3 regions of the Oceanobacillus sp. FSL K6-0127 genome follow, and region 3 is predicted to be linked to each of the others. Evidence: riboswitches for the same ligand, from Rfam matches in the RefSeq annotation. Region 3 holds a riboswitch; each other region holds the start of a gene.

Region 1 (3,286 bases), 650 kb from region 3:
ATGTCCACGCGAAATTTGGAGATGATACTGTGGGTGTTATCTTCCCAATCCTAAGTAGAAATCGCTTTGCAAATATTCTTCGTGGAATTGCAAAAGGTGCAAAAAAGATTGTGTTAATGCTCAGCTATCCGTCAGATGAGGTTGGGAATCACTTAGTGAGTATTGATATGCTTGATGAAAAAGGAGTTAATCCTTGGACAGATGTTTTAACAGAAAAACAATTCCGTGATTACTTTGGATATTTGAAGCATACATTTACTGGTGTAGATTATATTGAGTATTATAAATCACTTATTGAGGAATTTGGGGTTGAATGTGAGGTTATCTTTTCGAACAATCCGAAGTCAATACTAGATTATACAAAGAGTGTGCTTGCTTGTGATATTCATACGAGATTCAGAACGAAAAGAATTTTGGAAGCAAATGGTGGGGAGAAGGTTTATAGCCTTGATAATATCCTGGCAGAGTCAATTGATGGCAGTGGATATAATGAGGAATATGGACTGTTGGGTTCAAACAAATCAACAGAAGATAAGGTAAAGCTTTTCCCGCGTAATTGCCAGCCGACAGTGGACCGAATTCAAAGTATGCTGCAAGAGAAAACAGGAAAAAATGTGGAAGTAATGATTTATGGAGACGGAGCATTTAAAGATCCTGTAGGTAAAATTTGGGAACTCGCAGATCCAGTAGTATCTCCTGCTTTTACAGCTGGACTTGAGGGAACACCGAATGAAGTAAAATTAAAATATCTTGCAGATAATAATTTTTCCGATTTGAAAGGCGAGGAACTGCAGCAAGCAATCTCAAAATTTATTAATGAAAAAGATGAGGATCTTGTTGGAGCAATGGAAGCACAAGGGACAACTCCGAGAAAGCTTACGGACTTAATTGGTTCTCTTGCTGACTTGACTTCAGGAAGTGGCGACAAAGGTACGCCGATTGTCTTTATCCAAGGATATTTTGATAATTATACGAAATAGGGATTTTAGTAAGCAATGCTGGTTATTTTCTGGCATTGCTTGTTTTAGTTTGAACATCATTTAAAGTAGATTCGCGGAACTTTCATTATACAATTCGGGGAAGGTTGTTAATGCAGGACGTATATGGCATGATAAGAGCATATATAATGGATGGAGGAAGCATGTGATGAATGAAGTACCAAACTGTCCGAAGTGTAATTCGGAGTATACATATGAAGATGGAAATCTATTTATATGTCCAGAGTGTGTGCATGAATGGACTATAGAATCAGGTAAGGAAAACAATGAAGATGAGCATGTGATTCGAGATGTAAACGGAAATGTCCTAAAAGACGGGGATACAATCACTGTAATTAAAGATTTGAAAATAAAGGGAAGTTCATCTGTTGTAAAGGTAGGGACGAAAGTGAAGAATATTCGCTTAGTTGATGGCGATCATGATATTGACTGTAAAATCGATGGCTTTGGAGCAATGAAGCTGAAATCTGAATTTGTTAAAAAAGTTTAGATGTTTAGGCTTTGAAAAAGGCATGATGTTTAAAATAAATTGCCTATATGAAGATAAAAGGACTTAGCTTTTACTGCTAGATTCAAGCATTGAGCCAAGTCCTTTTACCAGGTTTTTCATGATCGATGCTAGCATCGTTGATATAGATGTCGTTGCACAGATAAGGGTGCTTTTCTTTTATAACACCTATTGACAGAAAAGTCTATGTAAATGGAAAATTTTACTTTAAACTACCTCTTATGCTGTTTTGTGTAAATTGACATATATATAATTCATCTATATAATAAACTCGTAAATATGCGAAAGAGGTTCTTAGCTTTAACCCTCTATAAAAAACTAAGGAAAGTGATGCGATTAAAGTCGTGTGCCTTAGGGGTACACGGCTTTTTTTGGTAGGTCTGCAAGGTAGATTTTTATCTGAAAACAAATAAGTGGAGGGAATTACATGAAGGAACAAGATTTGTCAGGATTGACTTTACTAGGAAACCAAGGAACATCCTATGTATATGAATATAATCCAGAAGTGCTGGAGGCATTTGAAAATAACCATCAAGATCGGGATTATTTTGTAAAATTAAATTTTCCAGAGTTTACGACGTTATGTCCGATGACAGGGCAACCTGATTTTGCAACGATTTATATTAGTTACATACCTGATGTAAAAATGGTAGAGAGTAAATCGCTCAAACTGTATTTATTCAGCTATCGCAACCATGGCGGATTTCATGAGGATAGTGTAAATGTTATATTGAACGATTTAATCAAGCTAATGGATCCGCGATATATTGAAGTATGGGGTAAGTTCACACCACGTGGCGGGATTTCCATTGATCCATATTGTAACTACGGTAAACCTGGGACAAAATATGAACAAATGGCAGAACACCGTATGTTGAATCATGATATGTATCCTGAAAAGGTTGATAATCGTTAAAATTAGGATAGGATTGTAATTAAATATATTCAATGTTTTGTTAAGATAGTATGGGGGATTCGTCAAATCGAAGAGTGATGACGAATCCCTTATTTGTTTGCGTTTATTTAACTTAATCTTAGGATAAGGGTTTTCATTAAAAGTTTCTATTTTCTTGACGATCTACCTTTTGAAGCTGCTGCCTTAAATTATGCAGCAATTCCTGTGTTTGTTGAAATTGAGGGTTCTGCAGGGCTTGCTCTCCGTATTGGTTCTGTGCTTGCTGCAATACATCTTCAGCCCGCTGCAGCTGCTCAGTAGCTTGTTCGTATTGCTGATGGTCTACGCTTGCATGATCTTTTGCTGATTGGATCGATTCCATGGACTGGTGGACAAGTTGAGTAGCTTGTTGAATCTGGTCGTGTGGGTTATGTTGAACCATAAAAAAGCCTCCATTCTTTTGTTTAAAAGTACCATAAACTTGATTAAACCATTGTTGTTATATTTCCAAAGAAAGTTTGTATTATGTATGGAAGACAGTTAAAAAGGTGGGCGTTAGGGATAAATAATTGAAATGAGAAGAGCAATCATTATCTGTTTTTCGATTATCCAATTAAAAAATAATGAACATCCCCATCTGCCCTAGACTTTTATGTTAAAATGGTATATAGTTACTTAGGTAACTTTTTAGGGGGGATTTGAATTGTCCCAACGATTTTTTCAATTAAACATGCAATTTACAAGAACGTTTAGGAAAAAATTGAATGAGCATCTAGTTGAAGTAGGTTTATATTATTCCCAATGGAGCATTGTTTATTATTTAAAGCAGTGCGGATCGGCTACTCTTGTAGAGATAACGAATTATTTGGATGTTGAGAAGCCGAC
Region 2 (3,286 bases), 920 kb from region 3:
AATTTGGTTAGCAGACGTTCTCGGTTGTCCTTCAAATAGTATAATGCTTTTTCACTCATTAGACATTCCTCTCCTATCATATTGATATATAGTTTATTTTAGCATAACGGAAATGAAAAGGAATAGTTCGTCAAACTAATGGGTTTCGTTTTAGATATATATTAATAAATAAGGGTACAATTCTTTATTCAAGATTTGCACCCTTAAGTTCAAGATCACCTATTAAAGTTTCACATTCGCTATTGGAAATGGACTTTAAAGGGACTTATATCAAACACCACGTTTATTCCCCCATAAATAAGTGTGAAGCTGTGGCAATACCCGAACGTCGTTCAATTCTGAATTATTCATTACAAGGTCAACCAATCGTTCGTATTTTTCAAGTAAATATGGTAACAACTTATCCTGTTCTACTGTTTCCAAATCATCATTACCCACTTGCAGAAACAATTCTACATCAGGATACCTTTTGTGTATGTTGATGGCATATTGCAAATCTCCTTTCTCAAAGATGACCACCTTTAAACTGAAATTGCCTTGTTGCTTTTCCTCTAATGAACGGATGATAAAATCCAATGTTTCAAAATTTGTAGTCATTCCAGAGCTCGGTGGCTTAGGCGAAATCGTCAGATCATCTATCTTTGTAAACCATTTCTGCCATCTGCTACCTTGTGTTTCCAATGCAACCTTCACCTTATTTTCATGAAGTAAATCTACCAATGTATTCAATTGTGCCAATAATCCTGGATTCCCTCCAGAGATGGTAACATGCTGAAATCTTCCATCGCCCTTTTCAAATAAGGCATCCACTATTTTCTGCGGTTCCATCATTTGAATCGATTCCTTTTCTGAACCGTCCCAAGTGAATTTCGAATCACACCATGAGCAGGAATAATCACAGCCGGCCGTTCTGACAAACATCGTTTTTTGGCCAATGACCATTCCTTCACCTTGAATGGTTGGACCAAATATTTCAAGTACAGGTATTTTTCTCATAATGTTTTCTCCTTCGGTCGGTAAATACAATAGCTTGTGGGCGTTTCCCTTAAATATACCTGAACACAAGTTGGGTTATTCGACAGGGTGTTTAGGTATTCCTTAATGATTTCATATATAGTACGGGCAACCACTTCTGTTGTTGGAAAATATTCAGCGTCCTGGTCGGAGAATTTGGTATCTTCGTTCATCATACGATGATCAAATCGCTTATGAATTAAATCTTTTATTTTTTTAAAATCTACCAAAAAACCTGTGTGATCAAGCTCGTCTCCAGCAATGGTGACATTTGTAAAATAGGTATGCCCATGCATATTTTGGCATTTCCCAGCATCCTCATGTGGTACATAATGAGCTGCGGCAAATTGAAAATCTTTATTTAGTTCATATGCATAGGGATGTTCTGTAACTGGATAAATCTGTTGCATCATGAATCATCACTCCTTCGTTTATTTTGTATCTTTGGGAGCTTGTATCCATCCAAATAAAAAAAGGACAACACTAAGAAGATGCTGTCCATGCTCCTTAGTTTTTTATAGAGGGATGGAATTTCGAACCTCTCCTGCCAATACGCAGATTCTATTATTCACTTACCATCTTACTTTACCATATCTTTTGTTTAAGATTAAAGAATACATGTCAACATAGAAATGAATTCATTCATGGTATAGCAAAAAACGTTTCAAAGGAAAAGACGATAACCGATGATCGTCTTGTTTAACGTTTGCATCAGTTTACTATAATAATAGACAGCTAAAAATATAAGAAATATGTAAAAATAAGAAATAAAATTGAAGATACAATAATTCTAATCCAACTCAATTTTTTACTTATCCCTGCTCTTTTTTCTAAGTAATTTATATAACTAACTGTTAATATAAAACCAAAAAGTATAATTGCATATCCTAAATTATCATTTTCTTTAATCAAATACCTCATTGCAGCTATAGCAACGAGTATAATGCCGATTGTTCCCAAAGTCATATTGAAATAAAGAGCTTGTTTATTTTCCTTCAAAACTACCCTTCCCTCTAAAAAATTCCTCAGGTATATCCCTTTCAATTACTTAACAACCCCGCCCCGCAAACGATAAAAAGCCACTTCTCTAATTGAAGAGTAGCAACAGATCGTTCAATAAGAATTATTTATTTTTTCTCTAATGCCTTTACACCTCTGATTAGCCAATACAAAGCTATCCAAGGTAAAACAAATTTAGTAATCCATTCAATTAAAACAAATAAGAAGAAACTTTCAATGTTAAAAAACGGGAGAATTATGAAAAGTACTACTAAAATGGCACCACCAATGATGAAAATATTCATCGGATTATCACCTCTTCCATAGGTAAACTAATCTTTAATTTGGAAAAATAGTATCTTTTGAATAGGTAAACAGCCAAAATCTAACCTCTTTTCGAAAATAAATCTTTAACAAACCTATTACTATACTTCAATAAGACAGAGCCGGTGTCCTTTTACACTAAACCTACACCGTTAGTACCATTGCTACCATTTGCATCATAACCTAATAACTTTTCCTTAGATTTTCTTTACTTTTAACCATATGCCTTATTCCTTTACCTGCAAGTGGTTCGTCTTTAAATCTTGGTATAATGTGGAAATGGGCATGAAAAATATGCTGACCACCTACTTCACCACAGTTCCAACCAAGATTATATCCTTGAGGTTCGTGTTCTTTGTCTAAGTATTTTTTTACCTCTTGAAGAAGACTGTAAGTTGCTGCCCATTCATCCTGGGTTAAGTCAAATGCAGTTTCTCTATGATTTTTAGGAACAATGAGCCCTGCTCCTTCAAGTAGACCAGCTTTTATTTTTGATTGGTCTAATTGTAAAAAAAGACAATGTTCATTACTCAAAACAACTTTTTGTTTAGGTTCTGAATAGGGGTTACAAAAAACACACTTTTCCATGGTAATCTCCTCATTTTTTATTTCTCTTCTTAGTTACTTCTACATAACCCGATTCCAGCACATATTTATTCAGTTATAGCACCATCATTTGAAGAAGCATTAAATGGCATTAAATGAAACTTATTAAACAATCGTGCCATTTAATTGAAATATTCCATACTGCGGGTCAGTAAAAAATAAAAAGCAGCAGCTACTAATAATAAATTAACGATTGCTAACTTCTTCATACCTTCTTTTATACATATAACCAAGCCATATAAACTGCTAAACATCCAAAAAGCTATCAAAATTATCCAACCCAAATGGTCATTTCTATAATCGTCATCGAAAAACATTGTTATTGCACCTATAATTAAAAAGA
Region 3 (3,286 bases):
ATGTCTACCAAACAACACCATATGAATGGGATTAACCAAAGAAATTCGAGCTGAACATCCTCTGGAAGAGGCTAGCTGTTCAGCTCTTTTTGTTGGTTACAAAGTGGTGATCGTTACGTTCCATTCTTCAAAGGTTGCTTCCTCGTAGCTAGCGATTAATCCTTTAGCTGAAAGATCGGCTTTTGGTATTGCTTTTTGTTTAATAACGACGTCAAACGGCTGTTCAAATGGGAAGTCATCTAATACGACTGTGTTCTCATTTTTCCAGTGTAACTGTAAGTGTTCGTCGCAAAATTCGTGCAATGCTTGATTCATGGGAATCCCATCTTTAAAAAAGGAATGTCCGGCATTCATTGCATTACCCGGTTCATTCAAACAAAGATACAAAGAAAGGTTATCACTAAACTGAATAAGCCCATAATGAAAATTAAACAAACGTTTGTTGAATTCGTTTAAAGTGGCAATAATTGATTGCTGCCGTGTGTTTTCTGCTGTAACAAATTCCTGGGCTTCTAGAGAAGTATGATTTAAAAGGAAGCGTTTATAGTGTTCACTGCATAGAAGTGCAGCGTATGAATCTACTTGTTGGACCACATCAATCCCATGCTTATAAAGAACGATTTTCGGTAAGATCGGAAAATCGAAAAAAGAGTAGGGTATTGCTTCTTTGTCGTTCAGAAATGGCTGTTTGTCAAACTCCTTCCAGCCACAGTCATGCTGATATGCTGCGAATTCAACCGAGCTTCGTAAACCGTCTCCTAAAAAGTAATCTTTCTTCCATTGTTTCACAATATCACCGGAAATAGCTGCATGGTGATCCTGCTGAATCAATATTAATTCTTGATTGCGTTCTCGAACAATCATGCTATCCATCCTTTCCGATTTTACGTAACCTAAGTATAAGCAAAATCTGTGGATGATGGAAATAAAATAACCTCCTCATTCGTGAACGAACGAGGAGGTTATTTACATTAGACGATTAAATTTTAATCGCTTATTCAGGGCATATATAATTGGGATACCGATAGCTAATACAACGAACTCACCGACGGCTGTTGTATACCAGGTCAACAGGAACGGAAATTGTAAAGCAAGCTTCAATTCAAATGCAATAATGAACATATTGAATGTAAAGACAATGGTATTCGCAGCAAGCAGCACCCATATATTTTTTATATATTTTGCTATTAGAATGATAATAGCTAATGAAATTGCAGAGTGTGCTACACCAAAGACTAAATCAAACCAACCTAAAGGTGAAAATAATAGGTTATATAAAAATACCCCTATTACAATTCCAAAGAAGTAGCGCTTATCAAATACAATAAGATGGTTAAATACTTCAGAAATGCGGAATTGGATATTTGTAAATCCGAATGGAACAATGAGTGCGGATACAGCAATATATAAAGCAGCTATTAACGCATTCACCACAAGAGTTCTTACTTTCATGTTAATCTCTCTCCTTAGTTTTTTATCGTGGGATGGTTTCGAACCACGTGAAACATATGCTATCATACCAGTGTTTATAAGCCTTTGTAAATACTAATGTATAAAAATTATTTATGGGAAATAATTAAATAACTTTAAAACGGATGTTTTTATTCATATAGGCACGTTACTTAAACATGCCTCATACAATAAATTTGGAATAGAATGAAGGGAATGAGTAAAGTGTACTATTTTTATCCGTATCCTCTGCCTTACTTTACGAACATACCGCATTATCCTTACGAAAGACCGTTTTATTATGGAAGTCTAATGAATGAACAATTACAAAAAAAAGAAGATTTCCGAGTGAAGGATTATGGACCACAACCGTTTGTTATAAATATTAATAAGGCTACACGAAATAATAATACGTATCGTACTGCTATATGGACAGGAGAGCACATGCAAGTTACATTAATGAGTATTCATGTTGGTGATGATATTGGTTTAGAAATACATCCAGATACCGATCAATTCCTGCGAATAGAGCAAGGACAGGGGATTGTAAGAATGGGGAAAAGCAGTAATAACTTGAATTTTGAAAGAAGAGTATACGACGATACAGCAATTATGGTGCCTGCTGGAACATGGCATAATGTAATCAATACAGGCAATATTCCATTAAAGCTTTATACAATATATGCCCCCCCACATCATCCACATGGCACTGTTGAGACAACTAAAGCGGAGGCAATGCTGGAAGAATAGCACGCTGTTATGCCGCAGTATATTTCGTATTATTTTATTTGCCACTAGATGTTGGTTGTTGTTTAGAACGGAGTTTATTTAGCGGGATGGATAGTTTCAATCTTTAAAGAACTGTTTACGCCTATGGGGACTTAGACTTTCTCTTTCTATATTTAAAAGCTAACCAAGTAGTTTTCAATGAAGAATAGGTACCTACTGCCGCAGCACCATAAAAAGCCCCCATAAATATACCAGCCCATAAATCTCCTCTATGACTAATAAAGATGGAAATAATAAACCCAATAATGCTTGCTATGGTAGGAAAGTATTGACGTGGAACAGGAAATACTTTAAAACATTGGGTTAATAACACGACAGCTGGTACAGCAATAACTCCGTCCCAGAAATTTGTGTGAATGGTTGGGTAGTCCATGAGAATCGATTCCTTTCATGTTAAATACTAGAATCATTAATTGAACGATTTATTTTCTAAAACAACAATTTTACTATTTCTAGAAATACTTGCTTTCTTGGTCTGTTCAACTAATCGATTAATCTGATTACAGCACTGTTTAGCACCTGCTATAAGTAATGGAACGCCGATAAAGTCAATGTGTAGACCTCTAGAGAAAAATCCTCCAATTGATATAGCTATAGGTACGGTCGGTGAAGTGTTGGATATTACTATTTTTTCATTAAAATTATATTTTTCCTGTAATAGCTCAATAAGATTTTGTATTGCTGGCACAACATATTTATTATCTTTTCTGCCTATGGTATAAACAGCATTTCCATCTTCATCTAATCCATGAAATATTAATTTTCCAAGATCGTGTTTTGTTAATTTGTTAAAATAATCTACACTCATAATCTCCTCTTTTGTAAGAACTTTGTCAGTCGGGATTTTTTTTAGATGATATGCTGCTGCAAGAGAAGTTGTATGTGTTCCGCCATAGTCATTGTATATAAATATCACGATAATCATCCTCCACTACTATTGTGACCAAGTTCGTCTTTTTTAGCAGATAAGAATGTAAACTTTCATATGCTGCATAAGTGCAACTAGGCATTCGTCTAAAGCCTTGTTTTACTTCAAAGCATAAGAGAA

Evidence for each region. Region 3 has a riboswitch for preQ1 ahead of MHH64_RS04905 (QueT transporter family protein). Riboswitches for the same ligand answer to the same signal wherever they lie in the genome.
Region 1: it holds a riboswitch for preQ1, as region 3 does, so the genes downstream of both, queF (preQ(1) synthase) here and MHH64_RS04905 (QueT transporter family protein) in region 3, are expected to answer to the same signal.
Region 2: it holds a riboswitch for preQ1, as region 3 does, so the genes downstream of both, queD (6-carboxytetrahydropterin synthase QueD) here and MHH64_RS04905 (QueT transporter family protein) in region 3, are expected to answer to the same signal.

What each region holds. Positions count from the first base shown of each region.
Region 1 covers NZ_CP150287.1:1,641,536-1,644,821, forward strand. The annotation lists gene MHH64_RS08225 (coenzyme F420-0:L-glutamate ligase) at 1-980, shown strand, start outside; gene MHH64_RS08230 (zinc ribbon domain-containing protein YjdM) at 1,147-1,488, shown strand; PreQ1 riboswitch class I at 1,788-1,834, shown strand; gene queF (preQ(1) synthase) at 1,934-2,422, shown strand; gene MHH64_RS08240 (hypothetical protein) at 2,559-2,843, opposite strand; gene MHH64_RS08245 (MarR family transcriptional regulator) at 3,105-3,286, shown strand, end outside.
Region 2 covers NZ_CP150287.1:1,907,846-1,911,131, reverse strand. The annotation lists gene MHH64_RS09605 (dipeptidase) at 1-59, opposite strand, end outside; gene queE (7-carboxy-7-deazaguanine synthase QueE) at 271-996, opposite strand; gene queD (6-carboxytetrahydropterin synthase QueD) at 993-1,427, opposite strand; PreQ1 riboswitch class I at 1,516-1,562, opposite strand; gene MHH64_RS09590 (hypothetical protein) at 1,750-2,013, opposite strand; gene MHH64_RS09585 (HIT domain-containing protein) at 2,521-2,925, opposite strand; gene MHH64_RS09580 (hypothetical protein) at 3,066-3,286, opposite strand, start outside.
Region 3 covers NZ_CP150287.1:990,590-993,875, forward strand. The annotation lists gene metA (homoserine O-succinyltransferase) at 1-35, shown strand, start outside; gene MHH64_RS04900 (DUF3891 family protein) at 97-864, opposite strand; gene MHH64_RS04905 (QueT transporter family protein) at 967-1,452, opposite strand; PreQ1 riboswitch class I at 1,461-1,505, opposite strand; gene MHH64_RS04910 (cupin domain-containing protein) at 1,666-2,199, shown strand; gene MHH64_RS04915 (hypothetical protein) at 2,321-2,611, opposite strand; gene MHH64_RS04920 (DUF3189 family protein) at 2,648-3,154, opposite strand.